Parazoarcus communis: one gene and its partner. The protein of the gene in region 1 binds, or shares a complex with, the protein of each later gene. Links are inferred from orthologs where the notes say so. Each region holds a gene or a part of one and is shown on either strand. Other genes may lie near its edges.

Evidence for each region.
Region 2: the proteins of CEW87_RS00605 (region 1) and dapF are in contact, whole or in part, in a solved structure (PDB 5YGU), measured with the Escherichia coli proteins. The link is inferred for Parazoarcus communis from one-to-one orthologs.

Annotation. Positions count from the first base shown.
Region 1 is NZ_CP022188.1:132,984-141,589, forward strand. What follows is about bases 1-2,846. They hold CEW87_RS00605 (RNA pyrophosphohydrolase), read right to left. Parts: upstream 1,765-2,846; coding sequence 1,237-1,764; downstream 1-1,236. Other genes in these bases: coq7 (2-polyprenyl-3-methyl-6-methoxy-1,4-benzoquinone monooxygenase), read right to left, coding at 2-622; CEW87_RS00600 (CNP1-like family protein), read right to left, coding at 669-1,172; CEW87_RS00610 (proline--tRNA ligase), read left to right, coding at 1,936-2,846. Also shown: more of CEW87_RS00610, read left to right, coding at 2,847-3,681; CEW87_RS00615 (lytic transglycosylase domain-containing protein), read left to right, coding at 3,701-4,354; CEW87_RS00620 (bactofilin family protein), read right to left, coding at 4,378-5,010; metalloprotease TldD, read right to left, coding at 6,419-7,861; CEW87_RS00635 (carbon-nitrogen hydrolase family protein), read right to left, coding at 7,940-8,606. UniProt on the Escherichia coli protein: Master regulator of 5'-end-dependent mRNA decay.
Region 2 is NZ_CP022188.1:2,524,570-2,533,174, forward strand. The notes cover bases 286-3,130. They hold dapF (diaminopimelate epimerase), read left to right. Parts: upstream 286-1,213; coding sequence 1,214-2,047; downstream 2,048-3,130. Other genes in these bases: CEW87_RS11535 (lysophospholipid acyltransferase family protein), read left to right, coding at 286-874; CEW87_RS11540 (hypothetical protein), read right to left, coding at 868-1,122; CEW87_RS11550 (DUF484 family protein), read left to right, coding at 2,097-2,750; CEW87_RS11555 (tyrosine recombinase XerC), read left to right, coding at 2,755-3,130. Also shown: more of CEW87_RS11535, read left to right, coding at 1-285; more of CEW87_RS11555, read left to right, coding at 3,131-3,666; CEW87_RS11560 (helix-turn-helix domain-containing protein), read left to right, coding at 3,891-4,298; CEW87_RS11565 (class I SAM-dependent rRNA methyltransferase), read left to right, coding at 4,377-5,567; CEW87_RS11570 (hypothetical protein), read right to left, coding at 5,607-5,960; Holliday junction branch migration DNA helicase RuvB, read right to left, coding at 6,169-7,227; Holliday junction branch migration protein RuvA, read right to left, coding at 7,272-7,871; CEW87_RS11585 (HAD family hydrolase), read right to left, coding at 7,933-8,601; CEW87_RS11590 (prenyltransferase), read right to left, coding at 8,598-8,605. UniProt on the Escherichia coli protein: Involved in the succinylase branch of the L-lysine biosynthesis and in the biosynthesis of the pentapeptide incorporated in the peptidoglycan moiety. Catalyzes the stereoinversion of LL-2,6-diaminopimelate (L,L-DAP) to meso-diaminopimelate (meso-DAP).

The DNA of each region.
Region 1 (8,606 bases):
CTCAAACGCGGTAGACCGTTTCGGTCATCACCCGCGAAAACAGCTTCATCAAGCCCTTGACGGGCGCTGGAAGCTCGTTGGCGCCGAGCCGGACCGCTGTATTGGCGTGACTGATCTCATCCGCCTTCATCTGCTCGACAATCGCGCGTGATTTGCGATCTTCAGTGGGAAGGCGCTCCAGATGCCCATGGAGGTGCGACTCGACCTGGCGCTCGGTCTCCGCCAGGAAGCCGAGATTCCAGCGATCGCCAAAGCGACCCGCCAGCATGCCGACAGCAAGCGAGCTGCCATACCAAAGGGGGTTGAGCAGACTCTTGCGTCCGCCGAGTTCGGCGATACGCTGCTCAGTCCAGGCAAGGTGCTCGGTCTCTTCCTGAGACGCCTGTTCAAGCGCCTTTCGGATCGACTCGTCCTTGGACATCAGTGCCTGCCCCTGGTAAAGAGCCTGCGCACAGATCTCCCCACAGTGATTGACGCGCATCAGCGCGGCAGCATGACGCTTCTCGTCTTCGTCAAGCGGCGCATCGGGCAGATCATTGCCCGGCACCGGCCTGACGGTCATTGCCGGCGCGAAGACCGTCCGCAGCGCCTTGTCGAAATGAATGATGGCCTGATCGAGCATTACCTGCCTCCCTGCATCGGACTCGCCACCGTCCCGTAGCCGGATTTCAGGCGGCGCAGCACTTCATCGACACTTCGCGGGGGGCCGGTCCGTCGCAGAACAGTTCGTAGGCCAGCGCGGCACGAGGACGGTTGTAGGTATTGTCGAGGATCGGAGCCCATTCGCTGCCCTTGACCGGCACCCACTCACCGCGACTGCTGCGGCTGGCATAAATCCGGCGCTCGTTCGTATTACAGCGGATCCCCTCGAACGTGACATTCTCGGCACCACCCGGGGTGCGAATCACCAGCACATAGCGCACGACCTGATCGGCACCGACGGTGAGCGTGTCGCGGTCGAACATGAAACGGTTCGGCGACGACGCACTTACAAAGAACTCATGCAGGCTGGCTTCGGCAGGCGCAGCCGGCATGGCCACATCACCTTCCTTCCAGTTGGCGACGCGGTCTTCGAACGACTCCTGCGCAAACACGTTAGACGAGGCCAGCGCAGATAACAGCGCGGGCGCCACCAGCCCGAACAGCATGCGACGCACATTACGGAGATTCAAGACAATAGCTCCCGATACGAGGCCAGTGGCCCCATATCTGCAAGATGAACGAACGCCCCCCGTCTCAGGCGGAAGGCCCTTCGTCAAGCCGGTAGGCATCGGGCAGTTCGAAAGAGCGGGCGCGAAACAACACTCTGGACAGTTCCGTCAGCGCCAGTTGGTACACTTGGCGCTTGAACTCGATGACAGCATCGAGCGGAACCCAGAAGTCATTCCAACGCCAGGCATCGAACTCCGGGTGAGTACTGGCGCGCAGGCATACATCCGTATCACGCCCAACCAGTCGCAACAGAAACCAGATCTGTTTCTGTCCACGATAGGTGTTGCGCCATTCCCGCTTTATCCAGTGCTTGGGAACGTCATAGCGCAACCAGCCGCGTGTGCGGCCGAGGATCTTGACGTGCTCCGGGCGCAAACCGACCTCCTCGAACAATTCCCGGTACATGGCCTGCTCCGGCGTTTCGCCGTGCTTGATGCCACCTTGCGGGAACTGCCACGAGTGCTCACGAATGCGCTTACCCCAAAACACCTCATTACGCGTGTTGACCAGGATGATGCCGACGTTCGGGCGATAGCCTTCACGATCGAGCATGATCAAACCTTCAATTTGGCTTAGTTGACACGGATTTTTCCACACTTGCGACCACTTTGAAAGCACGCCCCATCCGTCGTTCCCGGCAATCGACTTGGCGGGACCTCCGCACCCCGGTGCCGGCATACGCTAGAATTCGCAGATTCGACACTACAATCCGACGAAATTCCCATGCGCGCCAGCCAGTTTCATCTGTTCACCCTCAAGGAAGCCCCTTCAGACGCCGAAGTCGTCAGCCAGAAGCTGATGCTGCGCGCAGGCATGATCCGCAAGGTCGCCGCGGGCATCTACAACTACATGCCGATGGGCCTGCGTTCGATTCGCAAGGTCGAGGCCATCATCCGCGACGAACTCGATCGCGCAGGGGCAATGGAAGTGGTGATGCCGATCGTGCAGCCTGCCGAGTTGTGGCAGGAGACAGGGCGCTGGGACAAGATGGGCCCGGAAATGCTGCGCTTCAAGGACCGTCACGATCGTGACTTCGCCATGCAGCCGACTTCTGAAGAGGTGGTGACCGACATCGCCCGCCAGGAACTGAAGAGCTATCGTCAGTTGCCGAAGAACTTCTACCAGATCCAGACCAAGTTCCGCGACGAGCGCCGTCCCCGCTTCGGCGTGATGCGTGGGCGCGAATTCGTGATGAAGGACGCCTACTCCTTCGACCGCGATGCGGAAGCAGCCGGCCGCAGTTACGACAACATGTACGCGACGTACTGCCGCATCTTCGACCGCATCGGCCTCGAGTATCGTGCCGTTGCGGCCGACACCGGTGCCATCGGCGGTGACCGTTCGCACGAATTCCAGGTAATTGCCGATACCGGCGAAGACGCCATCGTCTATTGCCCTGACTCCGACTACGCAGCCAATATCGAACTCGCCGAGGCGCTGGCCCTGCAGGCTGTTCGCGGCGAAGCGCGGGGCGCACTCGAGAAGACACCGACCCCGGGCAAGGCGACCTGCGCCGATGTCGCCGACCTCCTTCAGGTTGGGCTCGACACGACGGTCAAGTCGCTCGTGCTGGCAAGCGATGAAACCGACGACAAGGGCGAGGTCGTCAAGACCACCGTGTGGCTGCTGCTGGTTCGCGGAGACCACTCGCTGAACGAAGTGAAGGCCGGCAAGATCGAAGGACTGGGGAGCGATTTCCGCTTTGCGACCGAGGCCGAAATCATCGAGCACTTCGGCTGCAAGCCCGGCTACCTGGGCCCGATCGGGCTCAGGAAGCCCGTCCGCATTGTTGCCGACCGCAGCGTTGCCAACATGGCCGACTTCATCTGCGGTGCCAACGAGGAAGACTTCCACTACACCGGCGTCAACTGGGGGCGCGACCTGCCCGAGCCCGATTTCGTTGCCGACATCCGCAACGTGGTCGAGGGCGACCCCTCACCCGATGGCAAGGGCGTGCTCGCCATCCAGCGCGGCATCGAGGTGGGCCATGTGTTCTATCTCGGCAACAAGTATTCGAAGGCCATGAATGCGAGCTTCCTCGATATCGACGGCAAGCCGAAGCACTTCGAGATGGGCTGCTACGGCATCGGGGTGACCCGCATTGTCGGTGCTGCCATCGAGCAAAACCACGATGAGCGCGGAATCATCTGGCCGGCGGCAATCGCGCCGTTCGAGGTGGTGATCTGTGGCGTCGGCTGGGGCAAGTCCGAACTCGTGCGCGACGAAGCGACCAGGCTCTACGAGACGCTGAAGAATGCCGGCATCGACGTCATCCTCGACGATCGCGACGAGCGCCCGGGCGTCATGTTTGCAGACTGGGAGCTGATCGGTGTTCCGCACCGGGTCACGATCGGCGACCGCGGGCTGAAGGAAGGCATGGTCGAGTACCAGACCCGCCGCGATGGCGAGCAACACAAGCTCGCGCCTGCAGACATCGCCGCCCACGTCATCGCTCAGCTGCGCGCCTGAACCGGCCAGCCCCTAGCTCATGACAGCCCCCCGCCCGTTCCGGAACACGCGCCGCCTGCTGGGGGCTGTGCTGCTGTCGCTTGCTGCGAGCCAGGCGTTTGCAGGCGCGCAGCAGTACGAACCGCTCGCGGCGAGCGTGCGCGCAGCCCTGCATGAAGCGGTCAGTGACGCCGCCCCGCCCACCCTGCCGATCGGCGACGCAGGCGAACGCGCCCGCTGGCTGAGCGACATGTCGCGCAGGCTGGAAAAACGCATCCCCGACGAGAACTACCGCACCGAGCTGCTCACTTCGATTCATTACGAGGCGACGCGAGCGGGACTCGACCCGCAGATGGTGCTCGGCCTGATTCAGGTCGAAAGCAACTTCCGCAAATACGCGATCTCGTCTGCAGGTGCGAGAGGATTCATGCAGGTCATGCCGTTCTGGCTGAAGGTCATCGGGCGCGAAGATGACAACCTGTTCCACCTGCGCACGAACCTGCGCTACGGCTGCACCATTCTTCGCCACTACCTCGACATCGAGAAAGGCGACCTCTACCGCGCACTGGGGCGGTACAACGGCAGCCTGGGCAAACCGACCTACCCCAACCTGGTGCGCACGGCCTGGGAGCGCCACTGGTCGTGGACACCCACACGCCTTGCGGCCGGCGAAGGCGCGGTAAAGCCCAACTGAGTACCGCGCCCGACGGCGCGCAGTCAGCCAGCCACGGCCGTCAGCGACTTCACCTCGGGACTCGAGGTCGAGCTTGAAGGCTTGTCCTGCGGGCGCTGCTCGGATTTCGCTGCGGCTGCAAGCGGCTGAACATCGCCCGACACTTCACCGCCTTCTTCGATCAGGATCCGGCCATAGCGGATCTTGCCACTGACACGGCCGGTGGAATGAATGAACAACTGCTCGCGAGCGGTCAGCTCACCGTCGAACACGCCATGAATCTCGGCGATGTCGATTCCGACCTTGCCACTGAAGGCGCCCGCTTCGGCGATGCGGATCACCCGGCTGTCCATCGTTGCCTCGACGCGGCCCTCGACCACCAGCGTATCGCAATCGAGAATCTCGGCGCCCTTGAGCTTGACGTCAGGACCGACGATCAAACGGCTGCCACTGCCCGTCGCCTCCGCCGCGCTTGCGCCCCCATCGGCCCGGTTTACGCCCTGATCCACAGGCTTCGACACACTGTCGGGTGCAGGCGACACCGTACTCGGCGATGTGCTCGTGCCGGAAGACGTCGTGCTCGTCGTGAGCGCCGGCGAAGTACTGCCGACAGGCCTCGAACTGCGACCTACAGCGGGTTCGGATGATTTGGGGAACATGCTGGGCTTGTTGAACATGGCATCTCCTGATTGAGGCGACGCTCCGGAATGGAGCATCAAGGCAGCGTATTGCAAGCACCGTACCCGACAGGAAAAAGCCTTACACGACAATAACCTGAAGACTGGCGGCGTGCGGAACCGCTCCGACCACCCGGGCAACACATCGAAATGTGTCGCTATCAGGCGACAGAAAACTTCACCAAAGGCCGAATGGCTTGCTGCAAATGCACTTCCCGATGTCGTGAAACGGCGACGCCCCGGCATTGAAACATCATCTTGCACTTGCTTACCGGAGGCAGCCGCTCGCCCCGCCTACACTCGGTTCATTGCGCTTTACCATTCAAGCATAGACGACACCATCACCCAATGCTCCTCCAACCGTCTTCCGACCGCCCAAGCCGTCGCGCGCATCTGCCGCAGCCGGCCACACGCGTGACCGGCAGCAGCGCCGGACCGGCCATCATCAGCCGCAGCGAGCGCATGCAGACTTTGCTGGATGAAGCGCGGATGCTTGCCAATACCGATGCGAGCGTGCTGATTCAGGGAGAGAGTGGCAGTGGCAAGGAGCTGCTGGCACGCTTCATCCACCAGTCCAGTCCGCGCGCAGCCGCCCCCTTCATCGCGATCAACTGCAGTGCCATTCCCGAGCATCTGCTCGAATCCGAACTATTCGGTCATGTCCGCGGCGCATTCAGCGGCGCCATCAACGCCCATCCAGGTCTGTTCGAAGCCGCCAATGGGGGCACCTTGCTGCTCGATGAGATCGGAGACATGCCGCTGACGCTGCAGACCAAGTTGCTGCGGGTGCTGCAGGAGCGATCAGTGCGGGCCGTCGGCGCCATGCACAGTCGGCCGGTCGACGTGCGCATTCTGTCAGCCACGCATTGCGACCTGCGCAGCGCGCGGGCAGAGGGACGCTTTCGGGAGGATCTCTATTACCGGATCAAGGTCGTCGGCCTCCATCTGCCCTCGCTCGATGAACGGCGCGAGGACATTCCCCTGCTCGCCACACACTTCCTGGAGGACATTGCCCGGCGCGACAGCAAGCGTCTGCGCGGATTCTCGGCGCGGGCACTGCAGGCCTTGTGCCTGGCCGACTGGCCGGGAAACATCCGTGAGTTGCAGAACGTGATCGAGCAGGTGTGCGCCCTCAGTACCGGCACACAGATTTCACTCGCCCAGGTTGAGCGCGCGCTGCACGGAAGCTCGTGCACGCGCCTGAGCTATGCCGAAGCGAAAGCACGCTTCGAACGGGACTACCTGACCCAGCTGCTGTCCCTGACCGGCGGCAACGTGTCCGACGCGGCCAGACTGGCCGAGCGCAATCGCACCGAGTTCTACCGCCTGCTACAGCGCCACGAGCTGGACCCGGAGCGCTTTCGCAGCAAGTGCCACTCAGCGCCAGGCGCGCCGGGCTAAGCGTCGCTCAGGCGGTGCCGCCGACGGTGAGCCCGTCAATACGCAGGGTGGGCTGACCGACGCCAACTGGCACGCTCTGGCCGTCCTTGCCACAGGTACCAACACCGGGATCGAGTGCCATGTCGTTGCCGATCATGCTCACACGGGTCAGTACATCGGGGCCGTTGCCGATCAGGGTTGCGCCCTTCACCGGACGCGTCACCTTGCCGTTCTCGATCAGATAGGCTTCGGCGGTCGAAAACACGAACTTGCCCGACGTGATGTCGACCTGTCCGCCGCCGAAATTCACGGCGTACAGCCCCTTCTTGACCGACTTGATGATCTCGGCCGGGTCCTTGTCGCCATTGAGCATGTAGGTATTGGTCATGCGCGGCAGCGGCAGGTGGGCGTAGGACTCACGACGACCGTTGCCGGTCGGCGCCATGCCCATCAGGCGGGCGTTCATCGTATCCTGCATGTAGCCGGTGAGAATGCCATCCTCGATCAGCACGGTGTTTTCGGTCGGATTGCCTTCGTCGTCGATGCTCAGGGAACCGCGACGATCCGGGATGGTGCCGTCATCGACCACCGTGACGCCACGTGCTGCAACCTGCTGGCCGATGCGTCCGGCAAACGCCGAACTGCCCTTGCGGTTGAAGTCGCCCTCCAGCCCGTGACCGATTGCCTCGTGCAGCAGGATGCCCGGCCAGCCGGGGCCGAGCACGACCGGCATGGTACCGGCCGGCGCCGGGTCGGCATCGATGTTGACACTGGCCTGATGCACTGCAGCCCTGGCGTAGTCCTGAAGGCGTTCGTCGCAGAAATAGCCGTAATCGTAACGTCCGCCGCCGCCGGCACTGCCCTGCTCGCGCCGGCCGTTGGACTCCATGATCACCGTGATCGACACCCGCACCAGCGGACGCACATCAGCGGCCATATGGCCATCGTTGCGCGCCACCAGCACGACCTCCCAGGAGCCGGCGATGTGTGCCATGACCTGGGTAACGCGCGGATCTTCGGCGCGGGCAAAGCTCTCCAGCCGCTCCAGCAGCTTCACCTTGGCGGTGTCGTCGAGCGAATCGAGCGGATCATCCGCACGATACAGGCGGCTGCGCGTCTTGTAAGGCGTGATCACTGCCTTGCGCCGATCACCGACGTCGGCGATCGCACGGGTTGCGGTCGCGGCACCGACAAGCGCGTCCAGCGAGATATCGTCCGAATAGGCAAAGGCCGTCTTCTCGCCACTGATGGCACGCACACCGACGCCCTGTTCGATGTCGAAGCTGCCGGACTTGACGATGCCCTCCTCCAGACTCCAGGCCTCGGAGCGCTGATACTGAAAATACAGGTCGGCGTAATCGATCTGATGCCGCATCAGCTTGCGGAACACCTTTTCCAGCTCGGCCTCTCCCAGCCCATAGGGCGAGAGCAGGTATTTGTCGGCAATTTTCAGGGGGTTCTTGCTCATCATGTATCCAGTTTAGGCGCTACCGCTTTGACCCGGCTCGCGCGAATTCGATCATTCTGCCACTCAGGCAAGGGCCGCAGGTTAACCGAGACAGCGGTGGCGCAGGGCCGGCAGGCTGTCACGCAGCGAGGCAAGACGCTCAAAGTCCACATCCGCCGTCACCACGCCGGGCCCGGTTTCGAGCACATTCATCACTTCGCCCCAGGGATCGACGATCATCGTATGCCCCCAGGTCACCCTGCCACCAGGGTGCTCGCCGCCCTGTGCGGGCGCCATGACGTAGCACTGATTCTCGATCGCGCGGGCACGCAGCAGGACTTCCCAGTGCGCACGACCCGTCGTGTAAGTGAAGGCCGCCGGCAGGATGATGAGATTCACCACCCCCATGGCCCGGAACAGCTCCGGAAAACGCAGGTCGTAACACACCGACAGCCCAGTCCGGCCCACAGGCGAGTCGAAAGTGCTCACCGTCTGTCCCGGCTCAATGGTAACCGACTCGTCGTAGCGCTCGGCACCGCGCTGAAAACCGAACAGGTGAATCTTGTCGTAGCGGGCGCGTCGTTCGCCGCGGTCGTCGAACACCAGCGTGCTGTTGCGCACCTTGTTGTCGGCCTCCGCGACCAGCGGCAGCGTGCCACCCACCAGCCACACGCGGTGACGCTTTGCTGCCGCGCTCAGGAAATCCTGTATCGGCCCGCTGCCCTCGGACTCGCGCGCCCTGACCTTGGCCATTTCGTCGGTCGACATC
Region 2 (8,605 bases), 2.4 Mb from region 1 along the record:
GAGCCGTCTCGGCGTGGCGGTATTCTGGCTGCTGCACTGGCTGCCGCTTGCGGTGCTGGCGCGACTGGGCGAGGCGCTGGGGCTGCTGCTTCATGTGTTTGCCTTGCCGCGCCGGCATGTGGTGGATACCAATCTGAAGCTGTGCTTTCCCGAACTTGATGCGCGGCAGCGGCGTCAGCTCTCGCGTCGTCATTTTCGTACAGTGGGGCGCAGCCTGCTCGAGCGCGGCCTGTTGTGGTGGGGCAGCCGCGAGCGTCTCGAGCGCATCGTCAGAATCGAGGGCGGCGACCGTGTGCGGGCACTGCAGGCGGCGGGGACGCCGGTCATCCTGCTTGCCCCCCATTTTGTCGGACTCGACATGGGCGGGACGCGGGTGACGATGGACTTCGATATCGTCAGTGTCTATGCGCGCCAGAAGAAGAATCCGGTGCTCGATCGCTGGCTTTATCATGGCCGCAGCCGGTTTGGCGATCAGCTGCTGCTCGCGCGGCAGGATGGCGTGCGCAGCTCGGTGAAGGCGATGAAGGCCGGGCGCCCGTTCTACTACCTGCCGGACATGGATTACGGTCGGCGCGATGCGATCTTTGTCCCCTTTTTCGGTGTGCCGGCGGCTACCATCACCGGACTGCCGCGGCTTGCCCGCGTGGCCGGCGCAGCGGTGCTGCCCTGTGTCACGAAGATGTTGCCCGGCGGCGCCGGCTACGTCGTCGAGATCGGCGAGGCATGGTCCGACTTTCCGAGCGCGGATGTCGAGGCCGACACGCTGCGCATGAACGAGTGGATCGAGTCGGTCGTGCGCACGATGCCGGAGCAGTACTACTGGGTGCACAGGCGGTTCAAGACGCGCCCCGTGGGCGAGGCCAAGCTCTACTGATCTGCTGCAGGCGCGTCGGCGTCCGCGAGATGGCGCAGGACCACGGGAAAGGCGGCGCTGCCGAGTAGGGCAATCGCAGAGACGATGAGCGCAATTGCGGTGCCGCTTTCGGCAAGCACCGGATGCACATCGCTGAAGTCTCCCGCCAGCAGCACCAGGCCGCCAAGCAGACAGGCAAGGCCGGGCAGGCCGAGCAACCATGCGGAAATCGGGAGAGCTGAGCGGCGTGGCGCTGGCGTATTGGTCATGTCCCGAATTCTCTCACGATGACGCGTGCTGGACGATACCCGGGTGCAGGAGGAGAATCCGGGCACGCTTTCCGCATTGATCAGAACTCCCATGAAACTGCGCTTTACCAAGATGCATGGCCTCGGCAACGACTTTGTCGTGATCGACGCAACCCGTGAACCGGTTGAACTCACTCCCGAGCGCGTCCGGGCGATCGCCGATCGCCATTTCGGCGTCGGTTGCGACCAGCTCCTGGTGGTCGAGCCGCCGAGCCGGCCGGCTGTCGATTTCCGCTACCGCATTTTCAATGCCGACGGCGGCGAAGTCGAACAATGCGGCAACGGCGCACGCTGCTTCGTGCGCTTCGTATACGACAAAAAACTGACCGACAAGGCCGACATCAGCGTCGAGACCCGCTCCGGCATCATTTCGCCGCGTTTGCGCGAGGATGGGCTGGTCACGGTCGATATGGGTGTGCCCGTCCTCACTTCTGCCGAGGTCCCCTTCGTCTCCGACTCCGACGCGATCGTGCAGCCACTCGAGGTGGGCGGCGACATGCTTGCGATCACGGCCGTATCGATGGGAAACCCGCACGCCGTTCAGGTCGTGGCCAACGTCGATGCGGCCCCGGTCGAAACCCAGGGGCCGCTGATCGAGCACCACCCGCGTTTTCCCGCGCGGGTGAATGCAGGCTTCGTGCAGGTGGTGGATGCGCACCGCATTCGCTTGCGCGTGTTTGAGCGCGGATCCGGGGAAACCCTGGCCTGCGGCACCGGGGCATGTGCCGCAGTGGCGGCGTCGATACTGCGCGAACTGGTTGTTTCGCCGGTGCGGGTGGAAACCCGTGGCGGTGAGCTTGAGATTGCCTGGGAAGGTCCAGGCACGCCGGTGCTGATGACTGGCCCGGCAGTAACGGTTTTTGAGGGCGAGATGAATCTCGTCTGATGTCTGGAGACATGCAACAGGGCTTGATGCCCGACAGGAGCTATTGCCGATGAATGCCGATGAAGTCGCACGCTATCTGCGCGACAACCCTGATTTTCTGTCCGACCATGGCGAGCTGTTCACCGAACTGACCGTGCCGCACCCGCAGCACGAAGGCCAGGCGATCTCGCTTGCGGAACGGCAGCTTCACGCCCTGCGCGACAAGATCCGCCTGCTGGAGGTCAAGCTTGCCGAACTGATTCGCTTTGGCGAGGAGAACGACGAGATCAGCGAAAAAGTGCATCGGCTGACCCTGTTGCTGCTCGAGGCGCACGGTTACGAAGGCGTCCGCCACGAACTTTTTTCCAGTATGCAGCAGGACTTCGCCATTCCTCATGTCGCGCTGCGAATCTGGAACAGCGTGCTGGCTCGCAGCGACGAGGACTTCGCGCCCGTTGGCGAAGGCGTGCGCCTGTTTGCGGGCGACCTCCGTCACCCGTATTGCGGTGCGCCGAGCAACATCGAAGTGCTGAGCTGGTTTGGCGAGTCGGCACCGCATGTGCGTTCCGTAGCCCTCATGCCGCTGCGTCGGCAGACTCAGGTGGTCGGTCTTCTGGCCCTGGGCAGTGAAGAGCCCGAGCGTTTCTACCCCGAGATGGGCACCCTGTATCTCGGCCGGATCGGTGAGCTTGCCGCCGCCGCGCTGCTCGGGGAGATCGGCTGAGCGCATGCCTGAGCCACTTGCCGCAGCGCTGGCACCGGTCTGGGTCGAAGGCTATCTGGGGTGGCTTGCGACCCAGCGCCGTGCCGCCGCGCTGACGCTGGAGAACTACCGTCGGGATCTGCTGCGCTTGCACAGCCTTGCACAGGGGCGCGACCCCGGTGCCCTGAGCGCGGCCGAGATTCGCCGCTTCGTGGGGCGCATGCATGCAGAAGGCCTGGGCGGGCGCTCGATTGCGCGCTGCCTGTCGGCCTGGCGCGGCCTGTATCGGTGGCTGATCCGCCACCATGGGCTCAAGCACAATCCGGTGGACGGTATTCGTGCACCAAAATCGCCGGCGACACTGCCGCGCGTGCTGTCTCCCGATCAGGCAAAGGCCTTGCTCGACGCCCCGGCCGACAGCCTGCTCGAGATTCGCGATCTGGCAATGTTCGAACTGTTCTACTCGTCAGGTCTGCGCCTGTCCGAACTCGCCGGGCTTGGACTCGATGATGCGAGCGATCTTGAGGGCGGCATGGTGACGGTGCGCGGCAAGCGCGGCAAGACGCGCAGCGTGCCGGTCGGCAGCCAGGCGGTCGAGGCGGTCAGGCAGTGGCTTGAGGTGCGCGGGCAGGTGCCGGTCGGCAGTCCGACCCTGTTCGTGACGCGTACGGGCGGACGAATGAGCCCGGGGGCGATTCGCAGCAGGCTCACCCTGAGAGCCGGTACGGTGGGCCTGGGCGTGCATGTCCATCCGCACATGCTGCGTCACAGTTTCGCCAGCCACGTGCTGCAGTCGAGCGGGGACCTGCGTGCGGTTCAGGAACTGCTCGGCCACGCCAGCATCCGGACCACCCAGGTCTACACGCACCTTGATTTTCAGCACCTCGCCAGGATCTATGATGCCGCTCATCCGCGGGCACGGAAGGCGAAGGAATAGGCTGTAGCGTTCCCCATTTTGGGTATCGATAAATGCTGATACTCATTCGCGATCGGCTATGCTGTCGTGCATCAATCAACAATAAATAATAAGCGGCGATGTGCGTACAAGGCACTGAGCCGCAAGCAAGGATGCTTATGACATCTGAACCTTTCGCCCCCGATGAGGCTTCCATGGATGCTGGAATCGAAGCTCCGCCCGCAGAGAAAATAAAAAAGCAGCGCATGCTCCGGGATGTTGCCCTGCTGCTTGCAAAGCATGAAGTCCGGAACATGAAGCGCTGGTTCGAAGAGTTCGATCGCGACATCATGCTGCCCATCCTGCTCGGCGAAATTGCATTGCACAATATCGGCACGCCAAGTTCAGGCGCCGTCGACGGCGAAGGCTTGCCTGAGTGCACGCTCAAGCCCTGTAATGCCTATTCGATTGCGGCGGCCACCGGCCTCCCGCGTGAGACCGTTCGCCGCAAGGTGGCACGGCTTGTCGAGCTCGGCTGGGTGTCCCGGCGCAAGAACGGCCACCTCTATGTGTCCTCGGGCGCTTTGCACCACTTTGGTCATCTGATGAGCTCACGCGAGCTTCCGGATCTGATCGATACCGCGGATCGCGCCCGGCGCCTGCTCGGCGACTGACGGTGGGTGCTGGCAGGGCGGTGGCGCAAGGAGGCTGGTAAGGGCTAAACTTGGCGCCCTTTTGCTGGATCATCATCCATGGCTCGCCTTCATCTACGTCCCGGCAGGGAACGCACCGTCCTTCGTCGTCATCCCTGGATTTTCGCCGGCTCTGTCGATCATCTCGAAGGCCGCGCCCGTCCGGGCGACACGGTCGATGTGGTCGCTGCCGACGGCAAGGTGGTGGCGCGTGCAGCGTGGTCGCCCGAGTCACAGATCCGTGCCCGGGTGTGGTCACTGGATGCCGAAGCGGCAATCGATCACGCCTTTTTCAAGCGCAAGGTCGCTGAATCCGTCGCCCGGCGCGAGACGCATCCCATGTTGCGCGGGCAGGACGGTCAGCGGCTGATCCACGGCGAATCCGATGGATTGCCGGGCGTGATCGCGGATCGCTACGGTTCCGTCGTTGTGCTGCAGCTCACCAGTGCCGGCTCCGACAAGTGGCGCGATGCCATCGTGGCCGGTCTGGTGCAGGCGACGGGCTGCGCCGCCGTCTATGAACGCTCGGATTCCGACGTGCGCAGGCTGGAAGGCCTGGAGCCGCGCGCCGGAATTGCCTTCGGCGAACTGCCTGCCGAGGGGCTGCAGATCGTCGAAAATGGCGTGCGGATGGAGGTCGATGTGGTCGGTGGCCACAAGACCGGCTTTTATCTTGATCAGCGCGACAACCGCAAGCTCACCGGCGATCTTGCCCATGGGCGGCGGGTACTGAACTGCTTTTGCTACACCGGCGGCTTCTCCCTGCAGGCGCTGGCGGGTGGGGCGAGCAGCGTGCTGTCGATCGATTCGTCCGGCCCCGCACTTGCCACCGCCGCACGCAATTTGGCGCTCAACCCGCAACTCGATGCCGCGCGTGCCGAATGGAGCGAGGATGATGTGTTCGAGGCACTGCGCGGTTTGCGTGCCGAAGAGCGCAGTTTTGACCTGATCATCCTCGATCCGCCCAAGTTTGCGCCGTCCGCGGCTCACGCCGAACGTGCCTCGCGCGCATACAAGGACATCAACCTGTTCGGCTTCCGCCTGCTGGCGCCGGGTGGCATCCTGATGACCTATTCCTGCTCCGGTGGCATCGGGCTGGAGATGTTCCAGAAGATCGTCGCCAGTGCGGCAAGTGATGCCGGCGTCGACGCTCGCATCCTGCATCGACTGGCCGCTGCACCCGACCATCCGGTCGGCCTGGCCGTGCCCGAAGGCGAGTACCTCAAGGGACTTGCGATTCAGATCGGCTGATTGCCCACACGGGCGGGGGCCGCGAAGGCGTGCTTCCGCTCAGCGCTGGATGCTGGCCGACGGGGCGCGATCCGGGTTCGGCACCAGGTCGGCGAGGTTGAAAGCCAGCGTGATCAGGCCGAGTGCCATGAGCACGAGGCCGAAGTAGATTTTTTGCATGGCGGCGCCGGGCAGGCGTCGCACCTCGGCGTAGAAATGGTGGCGCAGGAAGATCAGCGCCATCGCCGCCATCGCCAGCAGACCGCCACCGAGCACTCTCGAGGCGGTGGCGTCGAACTGGCGACCGAAGGCCGGGTCCCATCTGTCGGGCAGAAAGAATTCCGGTGCCTGCAGCAGCAGGTGCAGGCCGCCAACCAGACAGAGCGTGAGCATCAGCACCTGGAAGGTCCGCATCAGTCGCCACCGTCGCAGTCATCACTGCCGCAGGCACTGTCCGTGTCCCGCGCCGCATGCGCAGAAGCGCTGTTCGCCGCCTTTTCAGTCAGACGGCTCCCGCGAGCATGTTTCCTGCGGTCCTTCGGTTTGCGTGATGGGCGAGCCAGAAGGAGCAGGATCCCGATCGCGGATACGATTACAAGCAGGCCCGCTGCCATTTCGGCGCTTATTGTCCGAACAGGTCGCTGCCCGGCAGGCGCGGGGCGTTGAGGCCGAAATGCTGCCAGATCGAATGCGTTGCCATGCGACCGCGCGGGGTACGCTGCAGGTAGCCCTGCTGGATCAGGTAGGGCTCGATGACGTCTTCGATGGTGTCGGAGGATTCGCCGATCGCCGCGGCGATGTTGTCGAGGCCGACCGGGCCGCCACCGAACTTTTCCAGCATTGCCAGCAGCAGCTTGCGGTCCATCAGATCGAGTCCGAGCACGTCGACGTCGAGCATCACCAGCGCTGCGTCTGCGACCGCACTGGTGATGTCGCCGCCGGACTTCACCTCGGCATAGTCGCGCACCCGGCGCAGCAGGCGGTTGGCGATGCGGGGGGTGCCGCGCGCGCGCCGGGCGATCTCGAGCGCACCGGCGTCGTCGATGCTGACGTTGAGCAGCCGTGCGGAGCGACTGACGATGTAGGCAAGTTCGTCCGGCGTGTAGAACTCGAGCCTGGAGACGATGCCGAAGCGGTCGCGCAAGGGGTTGGTGAGCATGCCCGCGCGGGTGGTTGCGCCCACCAGCGTGAACGGCGGCAGGTCGAGCTTGACCGAGCGTGCGGCCGGGCCTTCGCCGATCATGATGTCGATCTGGAAGTCTTCCAGCGCGGGATAGAGGATTTCCTCGACCACTGGTGACAGGCGGTGAATTTCATCGATGAAGAGGACGTCGTGCGGCTCGAGGTTTGTGAGCAGGGCGGCGAGGTCACCCGCGCGCTCCAGCACGGGCCCGGAGGTCTGCCGCATATTGACGCCCATCTCGGCAGCGACGATATGGGCCAGCGTGGTCTTGCCCAGACCCGGCGGGCCGAACAGCAGGACGTGGTCGAGCGCCTCCTTGCGGTTGCGCGCAGCTTCGATGAAGATCTCCAGCTGCTCGCGGATCTTCGCCTGTCCGACGTACTCGGCCAGTCGCTTGGGGCGCAGGGCACGCTCGATGGCGTCTTCCTTGCGGTCGGTGGGCTCCGCGGAGATCAGCCTTTCGGGTGCGGCCGAGCGCAGCTTGTCAGTTTCGATCATGGCGAGAGTTTAGCGACTTGGCGACAGGCTGTGCGGAGCAATGCTCATGCCTTCGACAGCAGCTTGAGTGCGGCTCGGATGCCGTCCGACACACCGATGTCCTCGCCCAGCCCCTTCATGGCGCCAAGGGCCTCGCGTTCGTTGTAGCCCAGTGCCAGCAGCGCGTTGAGAATATCGCTCTTCGCGTCCGGTGCGGCGTCGACGCCCGCGGCAAGGCGAATGCCGCCAGCGTTGGGCAGGGCCTTGCCGAGCTTGTCGCGCAACTCGAGCAGCAGGCGTTCGGCGGTCTTCTTGCCGATGCCGGGAATCTTCACCAGGCGGCCTGCCTCCTGCAGCGCGATCGCCTGGGCGAGATCGCTGACCGACAGACCGGACAGCACCGCCAGCGCCATGCGTGCGCCAATGCCGGAAATCTTCAGCAGCTGGCGGAAGGCGGTGCGCTCTTCGTCGGTGGCAAAGCCGTACAGGAAGTGACCGTCCTCGCGCACCGCAAGGTGGGTGTGCAGGCTGACCCGCTCGCCTGTCGCCGGCAGGTTGTAGAAGGTGCTCATGGGCACGTCGACTTCATAGCCGACGCCGTTGGCATCAACCAGAATCTGGGGTGGGTTCTTTTCCAGCAGCGTGCCGGTGATGCGTCCGATCATCAGTAGGGCTCCGGGTGCCGCTGCCTGTCTGTTGAACGGCTGCGGCGGGTTTCGGGTGGGGTCAGTCGGCCAGGCGGCGGGCGACTTCGTGGAGGTCGTTCATCACCGTGATGCCACGCGCCAGTACATCCTCTGCGGGGGACAGAAGGTCGGGCACCATCACCACCTGGGCGCCTGAAGCCAGTCCGCCGCGCACGCCGGTGTTCGAGTCCTCGAGGACCAGGCAATGCGCTATCGGCGTCTCAAGCAGGGCCGCCGCGGCCAGATAGATGTCGGGTGCCGGTTTGCCGTTACGCACTTCATCGCCGCCGATTACGCCCTTCAGCCGGTGCAGGATGCCGACGCCTTCGAGCTTGGGCAGTGCCCGGCTGCGCCGGGTGGAGGTGGCGACCGCGCCCGGCAGTCCGCGCAGCGCGAGCTGGTCGAGGAGTTCGGGAACGCCCGGCTTGAGCGGGAAGCGGCCGTCGACGATGGCTTGCTCGTAACGGCGGCCAAACTCGGCCTGGTGTTCGTCGATCGGGAAGCTCGGGCCAAAGGCGTCCTGCAGCAGGCGGTAGCCGTCGCGCGAATTCATGCCGATCATGCGCATCGCAACTTCATGATCCCAGGGCAGTCCGAGGTGCTCGCTTGCTTCACGGCCGATTGCGTAGGCGATGCGCTCGGAGTCGAGCAGGAGTCCGTCCATGTCGAAGATGATGGCGCGGACGGGGCGGGGGTCGAAGGCGGTCATGCGG